DNA from 3 places in the Paenibacillus sp. DCT19 genome. Region 2 is predicted to be linked to each of the others. Evidence: predicted binding sites of a transcription regulator. Region 2 holds the regulator's gene; each other region holds the start of a gene.

Region 1 (7,631 bases), 570 kb from region 2:
CCAACGGCACTTCAACGATTACCCTTTTGGACGAACAACAAGTGCCGCAAGAAATGAGAAGATAATCGCTGCGGAAATCCCCGCTGCAGTTAGATCGAAGATACCCGTGATTACACCAAGCCAGCCCTCTTTCTCCAGTTCGGTTAATGCTCCATGGACTAGAGAATTACCAAAACTCGTAATCGGTATGGACGCACCCGCACCCGCAAATTTCACCAGTGGATCATAGAGACCAAAGGCATCAGCCACAGCACCTGCAACCACCAACGTACTCATCGTATGTGCAGGTGTTAACTTGACCCCATCCATAAGAAGCTGTCCAATGACACAGATTAAGCCGCCAACGATAAATGCCCACAGAAATTGCATTTTTATCCCTCCTTCTCGATGGAAACGGCATGTGCAATACAAGGAATACTCTCGCCCTGCTGGTAAGACAGCGGTGACAATAAAGCTCCCGTAGCTACTACGAGAACACGCTGCAAGTCACCCTTTTGCATTCGGTTTAGAATGTGCCCGTAGGTCACTGATGCGGAACAGCCACACCCACTTCCCCCTGCCACAACCTGAGGCTGTTTCTCACGGTTGTAGATCATTAACCCGCAGTCGTTAAACACCGTTTGTTCCATTGGAATGCCTTCTTTTTGCAAAAGCTCTTTGGTAATCGGTAGTCCTACCGAAGCAAGGTCTCCCGTAACAATGAGATCGTAATAGCCCGGCTCAAGCCCTGTATCACGGAAATGGGAAACCAACGTATCCGCAGCCGCTGGTGCCATAGCTGCTCCCATGTTAAACGGATCTTTAATCCCCAGATCCATAACGCGACCAATCGTTGCATGTGTAATGACAGGCCCTTCGCCTGTTCGCGATACAACTCCGCAGCCTGCACCTGTGACGGTATACTGTGCATAAGGCGGCTTCTGTGACCCGTATTCAGTCGGATAACGGAATTGCTTCTCTACGGTACAGTTGTGACTGACCGTTCCTGCAAGCACATAGTCACCGCCACCTGAATCCACGATAAGAGAAGCCAGCGCCAAACTTTCCATCGAGGTGGAACATGCACCAAATACACCGAGGAAGGGCGCTCCTAGCTTACGAGCCGAGAACGAACTGCTGATAATCTGGTTCATGAGATCACCACCAACGAAGAACTGAAGCTCTTCTTTGGTAATATTCGCATTGATCAATGCCAGTTGAGTCGCTTGCTCTAATAGCTTGCGTTCACCCTTCTCCCATGTCTTCTCGCCGATCTCCAGATTGTCGTATACATAGTCAAAGTCAGATGCGAGTGGCCCTTGTCCTTCGTCAGGCCCAACAACAGCAGCCCTGCCGACAATCCGTGGACGATTTTCAAATTTCCAGGTTTGACGTCCCAGTCGTTTCATAGATGTCCCCCAAATCCGAGGAAGGCATATACGATCCCGATAATAAATGCTGCAACTACACCAAACACGATAACAGAGCCAGCCAGCTTAAACATGTTTGCACCTACACCAAGTACCAAGCCTTCTGCTCTATGCTCCAGTGCCGCAGAACACATCGAGTTGGCAAAGCCTGTAACGGGAACGGCTGTACCTGCCCCTGCCCATTGTGCGATCTTATCGTATACACCAAGACAAGTCAGCACAACCGAAATGAAGATCATCACCGCTACGGTGGGACTTGCCGCTTCCTTTGATGTCATATCAAACCCTGCCATAAAGGCTTCCTGGATAGCCTGTCCAATCAGGCAGACAAATCCGCCGACAAAAAACGCTTTGATACAATTGGTCCAAAGAGGACGCGCAGGCTCATGCTTTTTAGCTACTTTTTTATATTCCTGTTCACTAATGGACAGTGAGGGTGATTTTTTGCTGCTGCCGGTTCCTTTCGTCTGAGCTGGCATTGTACAGAACCTCCTTCGAATGGAATGAGATCGCAAATTCATTCCTGTATGCAATGGTTGGACGTGTGTAATCCTAGATACATTGTTTGTCAATGTTCAAAAGGTTATGTATCCGGCGAAATGCAGCATATGTTTCCAGTGTGTCGAGAATATGAATGACTGTTCTATGCGCCGGATCATGTTCTGTTCATAAGCTACAAACTACACCTACGTTCCATGAAGCTTTTTCATGATTCATTGCTTGAATGTATACAATCATGCTCTTACAAATAAAGCAGGATGATAACGAGAAGAATAAACAAGACGATGAAAAGAACTGCTTCATTACCTTCATCAGGTGGCTTCATCTAGTTGTACGCAACTCCTTCCTATTGCTCAGACGAAAAGAATAAGGCGTGTGGTTCCCACGAGAGGTAAACCATTCCTATCTATGTATTCCTATTCAAACAGCCAATTGGTGGAACAGGGCTTGTGCGGATTTCACACGAACAAGAAGCGAAAATCAACCTCGTTATGCCTGATATACGTGACGTAACCATGGACAATTACGTGCGCAAGGTTCATACTGGTTATGACCGGTGGTTAATAATTGATCCTGACATTGAATTGAACGGATCTCATGTCCAGCAGCCGTTCTGCTGAGACTCGAACTACATAAGAACAGAGGAGTTGTCCACATATGAATGAAAAAACAATGGATATGTTTCGCACACTGACTGAATTCCCTTCTGCTTCGGGCTTTGAACGTGAGCTTCGTGGCTGGATGAAAGAACAGCTATCCGCCTACACGGATGAATTTGTACAGGATCGCTTGGGTAGTCTTTTTGGTGTATTACGCGGGGATGAAACGGGACCTAAAGTCATGGTCGCTGGACATTTTGATGAAGTCGGCTTTATGACGACTGGCATTACAGAAACAGGGATGATTAAATTCCGTCCACTGGGTGGATGGTGGAGTCAAGCAGTATTGTCACAACGACTTCAGATCATCACTCCTGAGCGCCGAATCACTGGGGTTGTTGGCTCGACACCTACACATCTACTGGATGAGTCCCAGCGCAGCAAGCCGGTAGATCTCAATACGATGTATCTGGATATTGGTGCAGATAACCGAGCTGAAGCGGAGTCATGGGGCATCCACCCGGGTATGCAAATTGTACCTATTTGTGAATTCACGCCGATGGCGAATCCGAAAAAAATCATGGCAAAAGCGTGGGATAACCGTTATGGGGTTGGACTCGCACTGGAACTCGTTGAGGCACTTCATAAAGAAAAATTGCCTAATATCTTATATTCGGGAGCAACGGTTCAAGAGGAATTGGGGCTACGCGGTGCACGTACCGCTGCCAATCTCATTGAGCCTGATATCTTCTTCGCACTCGACTGTAGCGCAGCGAATGATATGACAGGCGACAAGCAATCCTTTGGACATATTGGACAAGGAGCATTGCTGCGTATTTTCGACCCAGGCATGTTTACCCATCGCGGCATGGTTGAATATGTGCAGGATACAGCATCCTCCAACCAGATTAAGATGCAATACTTCATCTCACCGGGCGGAACAGATGCAGGACAGGTTCATCTGAGCGGTATTGGTGTGCCTTCCACTGTTATTGGCATCTGCGCTCGTTACATTCATACCTCTTCCTCCATCATCCATACAGATGACTATGATGCAGCGAAAGAATTGATTGTGAAGCTGGTTAAAGGGCTGGATCGCTCTACGATGAATACAATTATTAATAATGCGTAACATCTAAACATACACTCTGTTCCAAGAGATATCCTGACTATGTCGGGATATCTCTTTTTTCGTTATCACGAAACATACGTGTTCAAAAGGGTGGTTTCTAGTATCGAAAAGATGGGATGAAGCTAAAAATGGAGTACTGGATCGTAGGCCAAACTACGTGAGAGACTATTGGTTTCCCTCTAATAGATTAGTAGGTCGAACATTATAGAAAATTACACATAAGATACAAGAACGGAAGATGAATCAAACACCAAGCAGCGGGGGAGCTTCTATGGCAGTAAGGAAGAATGGAAAGTCGAATAAGGGCTCCAAAAAAGAGAATGCTGCCAACTCCCTTCTTGGCGGTAATCTTAAAGGAAGAAATCTGGAGCTTATTGTGGCAGCATTATTGGTCAGCGGAAAGCTCAGAGTGGATGCAGTCACGCTGTTTCGTGAAGCTACACTTGTCGTTGAATTGGTCGGGCAATATAAAACGCTGCAACAGATCACTCCATCGAATCAAGACAAACTCGTACAGTTTCTGGATGAGATCGGTGGCGATATGACGTTGAATGATGTGATTCGGGCATTTCAACAAAGAATCAATTCCTAATGGATAAAGTGAGGTTAGCGTGATGTCGGATTCAGAATTTGATGGTGTAGGCTTTGCCGAGCTGCTCATTGTGGTCATTCTTATTGTGTTGTTTGTGTATGGTTCCAATGATATTGATAAACTGTCAAGCACACCCACTACAAGTTAAGACCTGATTGACAAATTGCTCAGAACTCCATCTAGAGCATGAAATGGTATATGTGATCTGACCGCCTGTAGAAGTTACAAAACGAAACGCCAGTCCTGGTGTAGGCTGGCGTTTCGTTCTGTAAACAATAATTATAAAAACAATGGAGAGAACGCAATCCAAGCTAGGATTAGAGTAAGTACAATACAGACATTCTCTACAACGGCTCCATGCTTTGTTCCGGTACTCATTAGATTGGCTCGAATGCGCCACTTCAATGGTGGTAGTGGACGAATTCCCCGATTCGTTAGTGAATCCGCAAGAAGATGTATGCCGTAGGCTGTAGCTCCAGCAATCCAAATCTCCGGTTGTTGCTGAGCAGTCGTAGTATACAGCAGTCCCGCCCACACCGCAGTCCCATAGGCTGTGTGCGTGAGTCCCCTGTGTGTCAGCGTTGTACATAACATCAGCAAACTCCCTGCAATCCAGTTCCAAGGCGCAAATGCATGACCGTAGAAGACCAGTCCCAAGCCAATCGCAAACATTAACACTTTACGGAGTGATCGTGAAGGTAAAAAAGATACCATACCAATCAAAATAGCAAGTAACAGGTTCCAAGGTTGACTGTGAACATAGAAGTACACAAACACCGCCGTCGGTAACAAAATGGTCTGTAACAGCCTGATGAGGCTGTTTGGTAGCGCCTTTGAAACCAATAACGAGTTGGGTTCATCGATGTCTGGCAGAAGTGAACCAATCAGCGCCACCGTTAGTGCTGGAGCTGTTACAGGCAAGCCTGTAAATTGAAGAACAGACAGCGATACCCCTGTTCCAATAATAAGGTGGGATCTTCCCATCATGATGCCAAAACTTCCTTTCTAAGAAATAGGGAACATAGCTGACCCATTTCGATATTACACCGAATTCAAAATGAGAACAATAGTTCGTATTACCTTATTTCTTTTCTGAAAAAATTTTTCAATTCTGTGACCGGGACCACACTTTTTATTTTGTGAGGAGTTTATCGTTATTTGTGAAATTTATCACATTAGATGATGTCAATCGTCTGTATGATTAAAATATAAACCAATAAAAATATTAGTAAATGCGTGTTCAAAAGGGGCGGTTTTCAGTACCAAGAAGATGGGATGAAGCTAGAAATGGAGTAGCGGAGCGTAGGCAAAACTACGTGAGCAACGGACATTTCGGCTGAGTCCCATATTCGACGCTGAGATGCCTACAGGCATCCTACGTAATCAAAAGCGCGAACTTTTTGAACAACCACTAGTAATGTACAGTCTATCCAAGGAGGCTTATACACATGAACGGAAATAAAGAAAAACTGGTCGTCATCGGTAACGGCATGGCAGGAATTAGTACGGTTGAGCAGATCTTAAAATTAAGCTCCCGCTTCGATATCACAGTTATCGGCACAGAACCCTACCCTAACTATAACCGCATTATGTTGTCCTATGTGCTGGAGGGCAGCAAAACGTTGGATGATATTGTATTGAACGACCTGCATTGGTATGAAGAATATGGTATCACGCTGCATATGGGCACAACGGTATCCAAAATCGATTCCGATACACGCGAAGTGGTGACTACAGACGGTTCGCGCGTCCCTTATGACAAGGTCATCATTGCCACAGGCTCCAATTCCTTTATCCTCCCTGTACCTGGACACGATAAACAGGGCGTTGTTGGATTCCGGGATATCGCCGACTGTAATACGATGCTGGATGCGGCGAAGAATTACAAAAAAGCAGCTGTCATTGGTGGCGGATTGCTCGGTCTAGAAGCGGCAAAAGGACTCGTTCAGCTTGGTATGGAAGTTACCGTAGTTCACTTAATGCAGGATCTCATGGAACGCCAGCTGGATTCCCAAGCTTCTGCGATGTTAAAAGCTGAACTTGAGCGTCAAGGTATTCAATTCAAAATGGGCGCACAGACATCCGAATTGCTTGGCGGCGATCGTGTTGAAGGCATTCGTTTTGCAGATGAATCGGTACTGGATGTTGATTTTGTTGTCATGGCTGTCGGAATCAAACCGAATATTGCTGTTGCTCGCGAGAGTGGCATGGAAATCAACCGAGGCATCATTGTTGACGACTACATGCAAACTTCTCTCGAAAATGTGTATTCCGTCGGAGAATGTACAGAGCATCGCGGTGTGTGTTACGGCCTCGTCGCTCCATTATTCGAACAAGGTATGATTCTGGCTAAACATATATGCGGTGTTGAAACTGCACCTTATGAAGGTTCTGTCGTATCCACAAAATTGAAAATTTCGGGCGTAGATGTATTTTCGACAGGTGAGTTTATTGATGGCCCTGAGCACACCGTTATCTCTCACAAAGATGAATGGAAACGCACGTACAAAAAAATCCTGCTTCGCGATAATGTGATGGTCGGCGCTGTGTTGTTTGGTGACATCACGGATTCAGCGGAGCTACAAAAACTGATCAAGCAACAGACTGAAATGACCGATGACCTGTACGCTTCACTCATGGGCACAGGCTGCGACGGACACAAAAAGGCGACATCGGTAGAAACGATGGCTGAGGACGAAATCGTATGTGGTTGTAACGGTGTTACTAAAGGTCATATTATGGACGCCATTACGAATCAAGGATTAACCAGCATCGACGAGATCAAAGCCAGCACGGGTGCAACACGCTCATGCGGTGGCTGTAAGCCAGTCGTTGAACAGATCTTGCAATATGTACTTGGTGATAACTTCACAACCGGTGCCAAACAGGGCATTTGCGGATGTACTTCCCTTAGCCGTGATGAGATCGTAGCGGAGATCAGACAAAAAGGTCTGCAAACGACAAAAGAAGTGATGAACGTATTGGGATGGACTCAGCCTGAGGGTTGCTCGAAATGCCGTCCTGCAATCAACTACTACCTGGGTATGATTGCACCGGATACGCATGAGGATGAGAAGGAATCCCGCTTCGTCAACGAACGGATGAACGCCAATATTCAGAAAGACGGAACCTATACCGTTGTGCCGCGGATGTATGGCGGGGTTACGACACCTGAAGACTTGAAACGTATCGCGGATGTGTCAGTCAAATACGATGTAAAAGCGGTTAAAGTGACTGGCGGACAGCGTCTAGACTTGATCGGCGTCAAAAAAGAAGATTTGCAAAACGTATGGGCTGAGCTCGATATGCCTTCAGGTTATGCTTATGCCAAATCACTTCGTACCGTCAAAACTTGTGTCGGTTCACAGTTCTGCCGCTTCGGTACACAGGATTCAATG
Region 2 (7,631 bases):
ACAGGAAATTAGCAGATTACGTCAAAGCATGGGTAAGGGTGAAGCCGCAGTTGGCTTTGTTCCTACGATGGGTTATCTCCATGAAGGACATGCAAGCCTGATGCGAGCAGCGAAGGAACAGAGCGATATCGTCGTACTGAGTATCTTTGTGAACCCAATTCAGTTCGGGCCAAATGAAGACTTTGACAGCTATCCTCGTGATGAAGCTAGAGATGTGGAGACAGCAAGATTGCAAGGGGTGGATATTGTATTTATTCCCTCTGTGAACGAGATGTATCCAGAACCTACACAGACAACAGTGTCTGTTTCGCAATTAACAGATCGTTTGTGCGGAGCTTCCCGCCCAGGGCACTTTGATGGGGTCACAACAGTGGTATCCAAGTTATTTAATATCGTACAACCACAGCGTGCATTTTTGGCATGAAGGATGCGCAGCAGGTGGCGGTCATTCAGCAGATGGTCAATGATCTGAACATGGCTGTGGAGATCGTACCTTGCCCAATCGTGCGTGAAAGCGACGGTTTGGCTCTTAGCTCAAGGAATGTCTATCTAAGCTCAGAACAGCGTGAGCAGGCACTCGTACTGTCTCAGGCACTACGATCAGCTCAGGAGACTATAGATACAAGTCCTTCGGCAACTGCAGCAGACATTCGCGTGATGTTGCGTAAGGTAATTCAGGCATCACCACTGGCGGTCATTGATTATGCCGAAATTCAAGCTTTTCCAAGTTTACAGCCTTTAGCTGATCATGAAACAGTATATGGACGTGAGGATGTTTTAATTGCCCTCGCTGTTAAATTTGGCAAAACAAGATTGATCGATAATATAAAATTGCACAAATCGGAGGTGCTGTCTCATGTTTAGAACATTGATGAAATCTAAAATTCACCGCGCTACCGTCACAGAAGCCAATTTGAATTATGTGGGTAGCATAACCATTGACGAGGATCTGATGGAAACATCCGACTTGATGGAAAACGAAAAAGTCCAAATTGTAAATAATAACAATGGAGCACGCTTAGAAACGTACGTCATTCCTGGCCCGCGTGGCAGCGGAGTGATCTGTCTCAATGGAGCGGCTGCCCGATTGGTTCAGCCTGGTGATAACGTTATTATTATTTCATATGCGATGATGTCTCAGGAGGAGGCTAATGCTCACAAACCAACCGTTGTATTTGTAGATGAGCATAATAAGCCTGTTCAAACCTCGAAGCAAGAGATCCACGCAACGATTATGTAATCGACTGGTAAGGGGAATGAAATCGGTGCATCCAGCAAAAAATGAGTACAGGTCACTGCACTAATTCATTTTTTCAAGGGTGGGGATGCATCGATGTTCCAGCATGTTTTCGCAGAAATGAACGACATGTTAGATGAAATTATCAAGCGCTACCCTTCGGCTGAAGGCCTGAACAAACAGGAATTGCTGCAAAAGTGGAACTTGCTCAAGCGGATGAGTGACGGCATGATTGATGAGTGGCTGATGTTTGAAGAGAAAATGAGTCAGGTGCGTGAACAGGAGCTGGTCAAACCTGCTTCCCTTGAACCGGAACAGGAGGCCGTTACGGCACTGCCTGAACTTCATTTGGAGTGCTTTAGCCGAGGTCAAGGCTATTTCAAATTGCAAATGTACCCGCAAGCCATTATCCAATTTTCACGAATTGTAGCCGACTATCCAGATAGTGCATTGACTCGTTATTATCTGGCGCTTGCTCATCTCAATTTGGAACAGAACACAGAGGCATTAGCACACTTACATCGAATCTTGCGACTTAAGGGATCACCGCGTCTGAAGGGGCTGGTCTGTAATGCCCTTGGATGTATTGAAGCCAAGCTTGCCAATCCACAAGGAGCATGCTCATTGTTTGCCCAGGCGCTTCAGCATGACCCGACGTTGACCGAACCACTGTATAATATGGAAGCTTGCAGGCAAAATAAAGGACAATTGCAATTCGGAATTGGTTAACTGCATTTGAATCGAAATGGAGTACCCAGCGTGAAGACGGTGTTTCTTCCTCAGGAAATTACGGAGGAGGCACCGCCTTTTTTTGTCAGTTAATTTTCAAACGTCCTTTTTTTTGCTATGCTGTAACATAGACTGGAATGGAAGGGATCGTACATTGCAATGAAATTTGCCGTATTGGATTTCGAAACAACCGGCACGCAGTCCGACGGTGAAATTATACAGGCCGGACTTGCCATCATAGATCATGACTACAGCATATCTCAAATATATAGTTCTTATGTGAATCCGGGTGTACCAATTCCACCGTTTATTACGGGATTAACTGGTATTACCGAAGAAGATGTTGCGAACGCTCCTTCATTGGAAGAGATGATGATGGAGATGGTTCCACTGTTGAACGATGTTGTTCTGGTTGGTCATAACGTCGCATTTGATTTTCATTTTCTTCAAAATGCACTAGACCGTTGTGGATATTTGCCATTCACAGGACGAATTTTGGATACCATTGATTTTCTCAAAATCTCATTTCCTTCACTTAGCTCCTACCAGTTAGGATATGTATCGGCTGAATTCGGATTTGAGCATGACCGTCCTCATCAGGCGGACAGCGACGCGTTAGCTACCGCACATGTACTACTGAAATGCTTGGATGAGCTGCGGGAACTGCCACTTATTACGATTCAGCGGTTGTCTGACTTGTTTGCACCCGAGGATAGTGATTTTGGTTGGTATCTGGATGGCATGCGAAGTGAGAAGGAAGCTGAGCCTATTCAGGATCTCGATGGACACACCTATTATCGCCAATTAGCGCTTAATGTGAGTGATTGGATGGACATTGGTGCACCCCGCAATGAGCTGGAGGGTAATCCGCTGGATGGTGTCAGTTTTGAGCAATTCATGGATCAGGTTCGAAGCAATCTCAGAGATACGTTAGATCATTATGAGGAACGTGAAGCACAGACTCAAATGTTCAGTAGTGTGAGGCAGGCTCTTGATGAAGAGAAGCATCTGCTTATTGAAGCAGGTACAGGGACAGGGAAGTCTCTGGGTTATCTGCTGCCAGCCATTTATGAAAGTGTGAAGCAAGAACAGAAAGTAATGGTAAGCACACATACCATTAACCTACAGGAACAGCTCAGAGAACGAGATATACCGATGCTTACTGAAGTTGTGCCGTTTCCGTTCAAAGCCGCTGTATTTAAAGGGCGGGGGCATTATTTGTGCCTGCGCAAATTCGAGCACAAAATCAACAAACGTGAATTTGCTACACCCAAAGAGGACTATTTCACTGCAGCACAGATGATTGTTTGGCTTGCACAGACAGAGACAGGTGACGATGAGGAATTGAACCTGAGTGCGCGTGGTGGGGACTTCTGGGAGACGGTGCAGAGCGAATCTGAGTCCTGTCTTGGACGATCTTGTCCTTGGTTCCGCAAATGTTTCTATCACCGGGCGAAGCATGAAGCAGGATTGTCAGATATTGTAATCACAAATCACTCCAAATTGTTTACCGATGTGAAAGCAAGTCATCAACTTCTTCCTGCGTATGAAAGTCTTGTTATTGATGAGGCTCATCATCTGGAGGATGTAGCAGGCAAACATTTAGGCTTGCATATGAAATATTTCACGATGGTTCATACGCTCACACGTCTGTTTAAAGATAGCCGTAATGGCCAATTACCTATGCTTCGCTCCCAGCTATCAAGCCATGAAAAATCAGTACAATGGGGCTCAGCTATCGATCAGATGTTCCCGCTTGCGGTTGAAGTCAAGGACATGTGGGACAGATTGAGCGAGTCTTTATTTAATCTTCTTCCTGAGCGCACTGATGCTTCTCCAGGGGAGACGAGCCAATTCTCTCTTCGATTGAAGCCGTCAATGAAGCCAGATAAGTGGAAGGCGCTACAAGAGGATGAAAATCAAATATACGTAACGTTAGGTGACTTAATTCGCAAGGGCGATAAGCTGTTACTTGAGATCAAGGAAGAACAAGATGACTATCAAGCCGATAGCTTGATTACGGATATTACAGGTCTTCTGAAAGATCTGGCCTTACTCAAAGAAAATCTACGCTTCTTCATGCGAATGGATGATGCCAACACCGTCTATTGGATGGAAGCAAGTGGGCAATTCCGAAGTAAATCGCTACAGCTCTATGCGGTTCCTGTAGATGTCAGCGCACAACTGAAGGAATTATTTTTTGACAAAAAGAAAAGCGTCGTTCTGACTTCAGCTACCCTTTCTGTAGATAAGTCATTCCAATTTATGATTGAGCAATTAGGACTGCAGGAAGCAGCAGACCATAACCGCCTGCTTACGTCCTTGCTGCCGTCCCCGTTCCGTTATCGGGATCAGGCATTGCTTGTCATTCCGCGTGATTTCCCAAGTGTAAAAGGCAGCGTAGGGATGCACACTTTGTTGATATGTTGGTGCATTCACTAGCTGAAACTGCCATTGCGACGCGTGGACGGATGATGGTACTCTTCACGTCGTATCGGATGTTGAGACAAGTGTATGATCCGCTGAAGGAGGCCTTGGCTGGCAACGATATCTCGCTGCTCGGTCAAGGGGTGGATAGTGGTAGTCGTTCGAAGCTCACACGCCGCTTCCAAGACGCGAAGGCAACTGTGCTTTTGGGTACGAGCAGTTTCTGGGAAGGTGTAGATATTCCAGGGGATGCACTCACCTGTCTAGCTATTGTTAGATTGCCGTTCCAGCCGCCGAATCATCCACTTCTGGAAGCGAAAAGCGAGCTGTTGCAACAACAAAAGAAAAATCCATTTATGAAATTATCTGTGCCACAGGCTGTTATTCGTTTCAAGCAGGGGTTCGGAAGACTTGTACGCACAGCGAAGGACAGAGGCATCGTCATTGTATACGATACACGAGTCATTGAAGCGTATTATGGTAAGTATTTCTTATATTCATTACCAGGTCCCAAAATGGAGCATATGCTCACCGAACAGATGGTTCCACGAATTCGTGAGTGGTTAGACCAACCTACTGAATAAGCTTCGGAAGCAGTGCTATACGCACAAGCATTGCACCATGAATGCAATTAGTTGTAAAATTTATTAGATTCAATCATTGAGGAACAAAGGTTACCGCTATCATCATGTATATCATTGAGGCATCCTGTCCAGGTAAACCGTCATGTATGGATACGAGGATGCCTCCTATTTAATCTATTTACAGGGTCACATTGGTAAAGGGGAGTAAACGAATGAAATCAGATAAAATATCAGAAGCGGTAGTGCGGCGTTTGCCAGTTTACTTGCGCTATTTGAGTGAATTGAGTCAACGCGAGGTTACTACGGTTTCTTCTCAAGAACTAGGACTGCGCTTGGATCTTAATCCAGCTCAGATTCGGAAGGATCTAGCCTACTTTGGTGATTTTGGTCGCAAAGGCATTGGTTACGACGTTTCCTACTTAATCGAGAAGATTCGCCATATTCTGAAGATTGATCAGCAAATCAACGTGGCATTGGTGGGTGCGGGTAACCTTGGGCACGCCTTGTCCAATTACAATGCTTACTTAAAAGACAACATGAAGATCGTTGCCGTGTTTGATGCATACGAACCCAAAATCGGTACTCAGATTAATAGCCTGAAAGTGCAACCGATGAATGAATTATCAGATTCTGTCCAAAAGGATAATATTCGAATCGGCATCATTACAGTTCCAGATACAGAAGCTCAAAATGTAGCTGATCAACTGGTTGAATCGGGTATCGAGGCTATACTTAATTTTGCACCAACGATTTTGAAAACGCCGCCGCATATTCGCATTCATCATGCTGATTTTACGACGGATCTGCTCAGCCTAGCTTATTACCTGGAGAATGGAAAGGACGACGAGGAAGATGACAACAAATAAATGGGTTATTCATAACGGCAAATTTGCCGTAAACAGTGGTTTGGACTGGAAAGTCGTTCAAGGCTATATGGTTGTGGAAAATGATAAGATTGTGCATATTGGTGAGACGTTGCCGGAAGGGGACGAGAACCTGCCTAAAGTGGATGGAAAAGGACTTCTTTTCCTACCGGGTCTGATCAATACGCATGGTCATGCAGCAATGTCTTTGCTTAGAGGGCACGGCGATGATCTAGCTCTGCAAGTATGGCTGCAAGAAAAAATGTGGCCTATGGAAGCGAAAATGACAGCTGAAGATGTGTACTGGGGATCATCCCTGTCCGTATTAGAAATGCTCAAAGGCGGAACGACGGCTTTCCTCGATATGTATGATCATATGGATCAAGTGGCTAAAGTGGTAGAACAATCCGGGATTCGTGCTTCCCTAGCTCGTGGTGTTATTGGCCTGTGTTCAGAAGAAGAGCAGATGCGTAAGTTGGAAGAGTCGGCTGCATTTGCCCGTGAATGGCATGGACAAGCGGATGGCCGCATCACCACGGTAATCTCCCCACACGCTCCGTACACTTGTCCGCCAGATTACATAGAGAAGCTTGTACAAGTTGCACACGACTTGAATCTGCCTCTGCATACACACATGTCAGAAACGATCCGAGAAGTGGAGCAAAATGTAACGGATTATGGACTTCGTCCTGTAGCTCATCTGGAGAAACTGGGATTCTTCTCCCGTCCTTCCCTCGTAGCTCATGCCGTACATTTGAATGACGAGGAAATTGAAATTTTGGCTCGAAATCATGTTGCAGTCTCCCATAATCCGGGTAGTAACTTGAAGCTTGCTTCGGGTGTCGCTCGTGTACCGGATCTTCTAAAAGCCGGTGTGATGGTATCCTTGGGAACGGATGGCCCTGCAAGCAACAACAACCTGGATATGTTTGAAGAGATGAGACTGGCAGCACTTATTCATAAAGGAGTATCGGGTGATCCAACCGCTGTACCCGCTGGAGAAGCTCTTTTGTTAGGGACAGCTTACGGCGCTAAGTCTATTTTCTTAGATGACACGGGTCTATTAGAAGTAGGGATGAAGGCCGATTTTATCGCCCTCAACATTGAACAGGCTCATTTCTATCCGCATACAGATCTAATCTCCCATGCCATTTATTCGGCTTCAGCAAAAGACGTGGAGCATGTGTGGGTGGATGGTAAACAGGTAGTTAAACATGGCGAATGTCTCACGATGGACGAAGAGCGCATCTTGCGTGAATCTCAATCGGCATTTGATGGTCTGCTTGCTCGTTAATCATGCAGCGTCTTAGAGGAAAGGAAGTTCGGCTTTTGAAGAGAAAAAAGAAGTGGATCTGGATATCGTTGCTGGTTCTGGTTCTGCTCCTGTTTGGACTTCAACGTTATTATGTCTATGTCACTCAGGATCAGCGCAATGAAGAAGCTATGGCTATTGAAGCTGCACAGCAGCAAGACATTACGTTCACTCAGGACATTCGGAAGTATGTCTGGGGCGGTAAAGAGGACGCTGACAACATCTATTGGACCTTTGTAGGTAAAAATAAGGACAACCAGGATGTTCTTGTATGGGTGAAATTTGATAATACAAACAAGCCGGTAACAGGCTCTGATGCAGTTCACAGTGAACTGATTCAGAATGGCATGTCTGAAACCCAGATTCGCAATCGATTTAGCTCGGAGGTACCAGGTGGAGAAATTAAGCGCATTATGCCTGGTGTCGTAAACGGAATCTATGTATGGCAAGTATATTATAATGATGCTACCCACAATTAT
Region 3 (7,631 bases), 3.2 Mb from region 2:
ATTCGCCCCCGAACCAATCGCAATGTTCTCAGCCAATGTACCCGCGAAAATATACGGATGCTGGGTAATGTAGCTAACTTGCTCAAACCAGGCGGCCTCATCATATTGGGACAACAGACGTCCATTAACCAGAACTTCTCCTGACGTCGGTTTTAATAATCCGGAGATGAGGTGAAGTAGAGTCGTTTTACCAGAGCCGCTTTTGCCAACAATTGCGATATTCTCTCCTGGTTTAATGGAGATCCTCCTTGCTTCAAGCTCAAATGAATCCGGTGCATACCGAAATTGGGTATTCATTAGATCTATAGACGGTGGCATAGGCGTCAGCATTGGATGTTCAGTCGACGACAATGGTTCCAATTGAGCCTCAGCCATCACATCGGTATTCTCATTCTTATTGTTATGAGCTACCTTTTCGCCATCCCTCTGTGCACTCGTCGTATTCGCGTCTGTAAGCATCTGCTCCACCTTGCGAATCGCTCCCATACTGGTTCTACCGCTGTGAAAAGCGGTTCCTGTATTTTTCAGCAGGCTGTAAAACTCGGGAACGAGTAACAACACAAGAAAGGCTGTGTGGAACGTTATCGCCTTGAATACTAGCAACTGAATAGCAAGTTCAAGAGCGACGATCCCGATGCCTAACATGACGATCGACTCCAGCATGAAGGTATTCGTAAAAGCAATTTTCAGAATGCTCATTGTTGTATCACGATATCCGAGGCTACTGCGTTCAATCTCCTGGCGCTGACGATCAGCCTTACCAAATATTTTAATGTCACTAGCCCTTGAAGCGAGTCCAGAAAGGTACCAGAAAACTCAGCCAGTTGCGCGTATTTTTCCTCAGACTTGTTCTTGGTTTGCAATCCGACCAAAATCATAAATAAAGGGATAAACGGAGCGGTGCAGAGCAGAATCCACCCCGTGTTAGCATGTTGGGTAAATGCAACAACTAGGATCAGAATCGGAATGATCGCTGCCTCCATCATGCGCGGCATGTACTGACTGAAATAACTATCCGCCTCATCTACCGCATCCAGCGCAACACTGACCTTCCCTCCCGTCTGTCCGTGCAGGGTTGAAGACATGGAAGCATGAGTCAGGTTATGCAGCACCTTAGCTCGCATATGCGTCTTGGCCAGGGCAGCCATATGCAAGCCGACCTTTCCATTGCCATACGATAACAGCGTGCGCAGAGCCATAACAGCCAGCAATATACCGAGCAACATCACTACTGATGCAAAGGAAGCTTTCTCTACAAAGATTCGCTGGACTGCTTCGGCCAGCAGCGTAGCCTGGCTTATAATTGCGACACCCAGTGCCAGAGAAATAAGCATAAGGAGAAGCCTGCTTTTTCGTTGTAATGACATTTGCATAGCAATCAGACTCGATTTCCTTTTCACAGTGCGCTCCTCCTTTTATTTTTTCCCTTTGACATAATCCGCATCGAACAGAAATAGCTTGAAGACCAGAATAAGAGATGGAATCAGCAAGCATAGTCCTCCGATAAAAACAACGACAAGCGCGAAGCCCATGGCTGGTGATGTCGCACTACTCTGAATCGTGATATAGGGATCAAGAATATAAGGATATTGACCGATCCCGTAAGCAAAAAATGCACAGAAAAATTGAAGCATGATGCAGATAAATGCGAGTCCATATCTACGTCCGTTAAACAGCAGCCACATGGCAACCATGAAGAAAGCAACGGAAAGTGCAAGCAACCACCACAGATCCATCATATTTTGAAAGTGGCGCTCATTGTGTTGACCCAAATATATAAATGCAGTCAGTGCGAGAATGATGGTTGGTGTGCTCCAGAACAAAGCATAATTCCGCATCAGCTTGAGTGCGCCCTGATCCTCTGCCCGTGATGCATAAAAGGTTAAAAACGCTCCGCTAATAAATAGTACAGAGACAATTGCCAGTCCAACGATGCTCCACGATAATGGATTGGTAAACAGCGCCCAATAGTCCAGTGTAACGGTCTCGCCCTGTTTCAGGATAAATCCGCCTTCCGACAGTGTCAGTGCCACTGACAGCGATGCAGGAATTAGCAAACCTGTGGCTCCATATAAAAACAGGTACACGATATTATTTTTGGAACCATAATTCTCAAAAGCATAGAACGAGCCACGAATGGCAAGCAGTATGATAGCAATACTTCCCGGCACGATTAAGGCTGCGCCATAATAGGAGGCTGTGTCCGGGAAAAAACCGACAATACCGATGTAGAAAAATACAAAAAACACATTGGTAATCTCCCAGACCGGCGATAGATAACGGGAGATCAGACGATTAATCAGGTGATCCTGCTTCGTCAAACGGGCATAGAAGGCAAAAAATCCAGCGCCGAAATCAATAGAAGCTACGATGAGATAGCCATACAAGAACAGCCAGAGTACCGAAATTCCGATTAATTCATAACTCATCAGGCATGCCCTCCTTTGTCCGCGGATTGATCCTGTTTCGCCTTCAGCCATTTTTCCATCTCAACCTCAGCAGGATTATTGTTAAACAAACGTCTTAATACAAGAGCACATATAACGCCGAGCACGATGTACAACAGTAGGAACACGAAAAATAATATTCTCACACTTGGTGATGAAGTCGCTGCTTCTTCCACTCGCATATATCCTCGAATAATCCATGGCTGTCGTCCCACCTCTGCATAGAACCAGCCCATCTCAACGGCAAGAAACGCAAGTGGAGCACTCAGCGCGACGAGGCGAAGCATCCATTTGTTGAACTGATTACGCTTCTTCCAGAACACAAGTAGGAAATATAGACTGGAGATCGCTAATAGAGCGAATCCAATTCCGGCCATCACATCGAATAAATAATGCACCAGCAGTGGCGGCTGTTCATCCGGTGGGAATTCATTCAGCCCCGTCACTTCGGCATTAAAGTCTCCAAAGGCGAGGAAGCTGAGCAATTTAGGCAAGTGAAGAGCTCCTATAATCTCATGTTCCGCATTCAGCCATCCGAGTAAAATTAAATCTGCGCCGCTCTCTGTCTCAAAATGCCATTCCGCTGCTGCCAGCTTCTCAGGCTGATGTTCAGCCAGAAACTTGGCAGATACATCTCCAGCGAGTGTGTTCAGCAAACTGAATACTAAAACAACAGCCATCATTAGATTCAAGCCTTTCTTGTGGTACGCAGTAACACCTTTTCTCAGCATGGCAAGGGCAGCAATCCCTGCAAGTAGAGCCGCCCCCGTCAAATAGGCTGAGCTTAGCACATGGAATACCTTGGAGAATGTTGCTGTATTCAGCATCGCTTGCACAGGGTTAACCGCCATGAATTGACCTGCCTCCATGACAAATCCTTCAGGTTGGTTCATGAATCCGTTCACGGTTGTAATAAAAACAGCCGACATTCCTGCTCCGGCCACAACGGGGATGGTCAACAACCAGTGAATATACGGGTTCTTGAATCGATCCCATGTATACAGATAAATGCCCAGGAAAATCGCTTCGAAGAAGAACGCGAACACTTCCATAAATAGCGGTAATGCAATGACATTCCCGGCCAGCTTCATAAAGTTCGGCCATACCAAGGCAAGCTGTAGAGATATCGCTGTACCTGTCACGACACCCACTGCCACGGAAATGACAAACCCTCGTGACCACCTTTTCGCCATAAGTATGTAATGGTTATCCTTCTTCCGAATGCCAATGAACTCAGCAATAGCAATCATTAGAGGCACACCTACACCAAGTGTCGCAAAGATCACGTGAAACCCAAGCGTTAAGCCAGTCACCAATCTGCTCCATAACACCGTATCTAACTCCATACCTCTGTCACCTCCGTTTTCATTTTCGATTAAGGATTCAATACACAATAAAGTACGAGAAAAATTTCACATATCAAGATATAAAGGTGCATTCCGAGATAATCAACATGGCTAATGCTTAAATTATCCTACTCTCGCAGTCCTATACATACCATCGTGATATATAAAATTATTATATCTACAATTGTGAATGACACAATTGCAGTCACTTCCTTGACATGAAATAGTCAAGGAACAGTCACCCCTTTTCAACTAATCTATGAAAATGATCCAAATTACCCTTTAGAGCTATTGACTTGTTTGTGCAGCAAGGCATGAAATACTCTGATGCAAAAAAAGACCGCTAATCATAGGATTAGCGGCCTTATTAACACTTGTAATGGATGTTTTATTCAAATTTCATATAGAAAAAGATTGCTTTCTCAGTAAACTCAATCCGAATCCTTATCCAAATCAACTACTATATCTTGTAACGTTACATTCTCAAGTACTTTCTCCAGTGCTCTCTGTGCCAATGAAAAAATAGGTTCGATCGTTCCTTGAAGGTTTTTCCCCACCGGACAATCGGGGTTTGGCTTCTCTTGAATATTGAAGAGATTATTGTCATTCACTGCATTTACTGCTGTGTACACGTCGAACAATGTGATTTCACTTAGATCTCGTGCAAGTGTAGCCCCTGCTTTTCCACGGGTTACATGCACTAATCCTGATTTTTTTAACATCCCATCACTTTTCGAACAATTACAGGGTGTGTATTAACGCTATCTGCAATCATCTCAGATGAGTTATTTCCTTCTTTATTGACTTCCAACAACGACAAAATGTGTATTCCTATATAAAACCGAGAGCTTACGGACATATTTTCACCCCAATGATACAAAATAAGTGCGTTACGATTGAACTATTGTATTAAAAATTAGAATTTCTGAGGAAGCTATATTAACATTCTAACAGCTATTTAGCATGTTACAATGAGTCTCATTTTTTAGGTTGAATCAGATTAACTGAGCATAATTTTCTTCTAACTTATCAGCGGTCATTGCGCCGCCGCCTAAAGGATACAAGGTATTATCTTTTTTCAAGAAAAGAGTTGGGTAACTTCTCGCCCCAAGGTTACTAGCTGCTACGAATTCTTGCTGGACAAGATCTCGTGTCTCTGGATTTATAATTCTATCGATCACTTTCTGCTCATCCAGATTGAGTTGCTTGGCAATGTCTTGATACGTTTGTATATCACTGAGACTCTTACCCTCATAATAAAATGCACGCTGCATTGCAGCCGCTAGATTCACTTCTTGTTCTGGTGCCAAGGAACGTAAAGCGGAAAATCCAATAGCCGCTGCCTCACTATCCATAATAAATGTACCGTCATTTACAAGTTTATTGTACGGAGCACCAAACTCCGCGCCAGTAAGCTGAGCAATTCGTTTATTGGCTTCTGGAATATGTGGATATGCTGCCATTGCTTGACTGCGATCATCTATAAAAAGACCACCCGACAACACTTCGATCGGTAATTCTAAGTGATTTTGATGAAATGTCCGTAGGCTATTGGAGAATCCATAACACCATCCACAATATGCATCCCACACATAGATTAGAGAAATATCCTTATTTGTCATCATTCACAACAACTCCATTTTAGAATGTTTTAGCCAGATCTTTCGCTCTCTCGATGGCGTTTTCTTTGATCTCTTGTGCCTTGTCCTTCGCTTTATTATGTCCTTCAATAAACAGACCTTCGAATGAAGGTACTCCGAAGAATTTCATGATGACTTGAAGGTGACGATGCCCCATCTCAAGCTCATTCGCAGGACTGTCAGAGTAGAAGCCACCTCGTGCTTGAATATGAATTGCTTTTTTATCAGTTAGTAGGCCAATAGGTTGTCCCTCTTCTGAATAACGGAAAGATTTCCCCGCTACAGAGACAGCATCAATATAGGCTTTCATCACTGGAGGATATGAGAAGTTCCAGAAAGGAGTTACAAACACATACTTGTCCGCCTCAATAAATTGATCAGACAATTCTGCTAGACGCTTTACCTTCGCTTGTTCATCGCTTGAGAGTTGAGCAAATTCAGTTCCAGAGCGCAGCTTGCCCCAGCCACTAAAAACATGTGCATCAATATGAGGGATATACTCTTGGTACAAATCAATGTTCACAATCTCATCTTCAGGATTAGCCTCCTTGTAAGCTTCGATAAATGCTTTACCTACAGTTAGGCTATACGATGTGGATTCTTCAAGGGGATGTGCGGTAATAAAAAGTACTTTCGTCATTAGTATCAATCCTTTTATTCAAATTTAGTGTGATTTGTTGTAATAATTAAAGTTACAACTTATACTTGTAATAATATATGTTACAACTTATTTGTTGTCAACGGTTATTTGTAATTGCATCTGATTATCAACAAAAAAAAGTCATTGATTGAAAGATCAATCAACGACTTCATCTACGTAAGGTGTGATTATTGTTGTTTTTGATAAGCATGCATTGCCGTTTGAAATTGGTCTAGTGCTTCTTGATATTTGAGACGATCCTTATCATTGGATGCAAGTTGTTTTTTCATCATTAAATCATCCTGCAGTCTTGTAACTAACTCCGTTATTTGATCCTTTGGATTGGAATTTGCCGGTTTAGGCAAAGAATCTGTACCTGTCTGTATTGTAAGTTCTCCCTTGCTATCCACCTGACCAATCGAGACTTGTCCCAAATTCAAGCCAAGCTTGCGTAGCTCTTTTTGTACCCAATCTTCATTATATCCTGTTACTTGTAAAGTATCTGGCAAGATATGCCCATCCATAATGATTGTTCTGGGTTCCTTTTCAGAAGATATATGATAGCCCAATGCGTTGGCTGTAAGGGGTTGATACTCTTTTTTTAACATGACACTGATATCTCCACTCTGTTCCATTACGGCAAACTCAACATCGGCAACTCGAAACACATCTTTTTTACGAAGCTGCTCCAGAAATTCATCAATCGTCAAGCGTTCTTTCGCTAGAGCTTTTTCGATCACTGCTCCATTTTCAATAAGAATTGTTGATTTCCCGTCTACAATATCCCGAAACTTTTTACTTTTCATCGTTAAGTACTCCGCACCTGCAGACACGGAAACCCATACAAATACCGCAAGAAAACCTAAATACCACTTTGTATCTGTATCTAACGAAATATACCCCACCAAATTACCTAAGGTAATCCCCGTAATATACTCAAACAAAGACAATTCAGAAATTTGGCGCTTTCCTAGAATTTTCGTAATGAAAAACAGAACTGTTACTGCAGCTAACGTTCGAAATGTGACCTCTAACCATTCTGGCACGTTGAATGCTCCATTCCTGTGGATTAACTGTGTTGGCGACGCTTGTAAAGGTTATAATTACCACGACATTCATGATGTATGCACAGGATATGATATCCTTTCAATTCAAACGTTTCGGTAAATGAAAATCTCTCTCAATTAGCTTGATATTACGTGACGTATATTGTAAATTTAAAAATACGTTTTTGCTTTACAGCAATGAAATAGAATCATACATATGAAGGGAAAAGGTAAGTTCAATGGATATTTATCTTAAGTATTTTCTAATCGGTCTTGCCATAGCGATGCCTGTTGGAGCAATTACAGTAGAAATGACCAAGCAAGGATTGAAAAATGGATTCATTCATGGATGGGCAGTCGGAATTGGTGGCATGACGGTGGATATTTTGCTTATACTGGCTCTCTACTTCGGCTTCGCTTCCGTGCTCGCCTTACCGTATGTTCAAACTCCGCTGTGGATTGTAGGTGCAGGATTCCTCGCATATCTCGGTTGCGATTCAATCAAAAATGCC

Evidence for each region. Region 2 encodes Rex, which represses fermentation and respiration genes when NADH is low (regulators of the CRP and FNR family bind a similar motif). Its sites were predicted from a motif close to TTGTGAAATATTTCACAA; they were not measured.
Region 1: a site for Rex is predicted at 5,392-5,409, ahead of nirB (nitrite reductase large subunit NirB). Genes of this name have one in related genera too.
Region 3: a site for Rex is predicted at 3,848-3,865, ahead of DMB88_RS03075 (cytochrome ubiquinol oxidase subunit I). Genes of this name have one in related genera too.

The regions. Positions count from the first base shown of each region.
Region 1 covers NZ_CP029639.1:4,649,267-4,656,897, forward strand. The annotation lists gene spoVAE (stage V sporulation protein AE) at 19-369, opposite strand; gene spoVAD (stage V sporulation protein AD) at 372-1,388, opposite strand; gene spoVAC (stage V sporulation protein AC) at 1,385-1,888, opposite strand; gene DMB88_RS21275 (M42 family metallopeptidase) at 2,568-3,641, shown strand; gene DMB88_RS21280 (hypothetical protein) at 3,913-4,233, shown strand; gene DMB88_RS31790 (hypothetical protein) at 4,256-4,381, shown strand; gene DMB88_RS21285 (metal-dependent hydrolase) at 4,513-5,220, opposite strand; gene nirB (nitrite reductase large subunit NirB) at 5,682-7,631, shown strand, end outside.
Region 2 covers NZ_CP029639.1:4,074,929-4,082,559, reverse strand. The annotation lists partial or broken gene panC (pantoate--beta-alanine ligase) at 1-864, shown strand, start outside; gene panD (aspartate 1-decarboxylase) at 857-1,240, shown strand; gene DMB88_RS18395 (tetratricopeptide repeat protein) at 1,334-1,966, shown strand; partial or broken gene dinG (ATP-dependent DNA helicase DinG) at 2,126-4,977, shown strand; gene DMB88_RS18385 (redox-sensing transcriptional repressor Rex) at 5,190-5,843, shown strand; gene DMB88_RS18380 (amidohydrolase) at 5,830-7,134, shown strand; gene DMB88_RS18375 (hypothetical protein) at 7,170-7,631, shown strand, end outside.
Region 3 covers NZ_CP029639.1:657,665-665,295, reverse strand. The annotation lists partial or broken gene cydD (thiol reductant ABC exporter subunit CydD) at 1-1,400, opposite strand, end outside; gene DMB88_RS03080 (cytochrome d ubiquinol oxidase subunit II) at 1,416-2,429, opposite strand; gene DMB88_RS03075 (cytochrome ubiquinol oxidase subunit I) at 2,429-3,793, opposite strand; partial or broken gene DMB88_RS03070 (Rrf2 family transcriptional regulator) at 4,225-4,652, opposite strand; gene DMB88_RS03065 (DsbA family protein) at 4,789-5,415, opposite strand; gene DMB88_RS03060 (FMN-dependent NADH-azoreductase) at 5,435-6,073, opposite strand; gene DMB88_RS03055 (DUF421 domain-containing protein) at 6,262-7,119, opposite strand; gene DMB88_RS03050 (LysE family translocator) at 7,359-7,631, shown strand, end outside.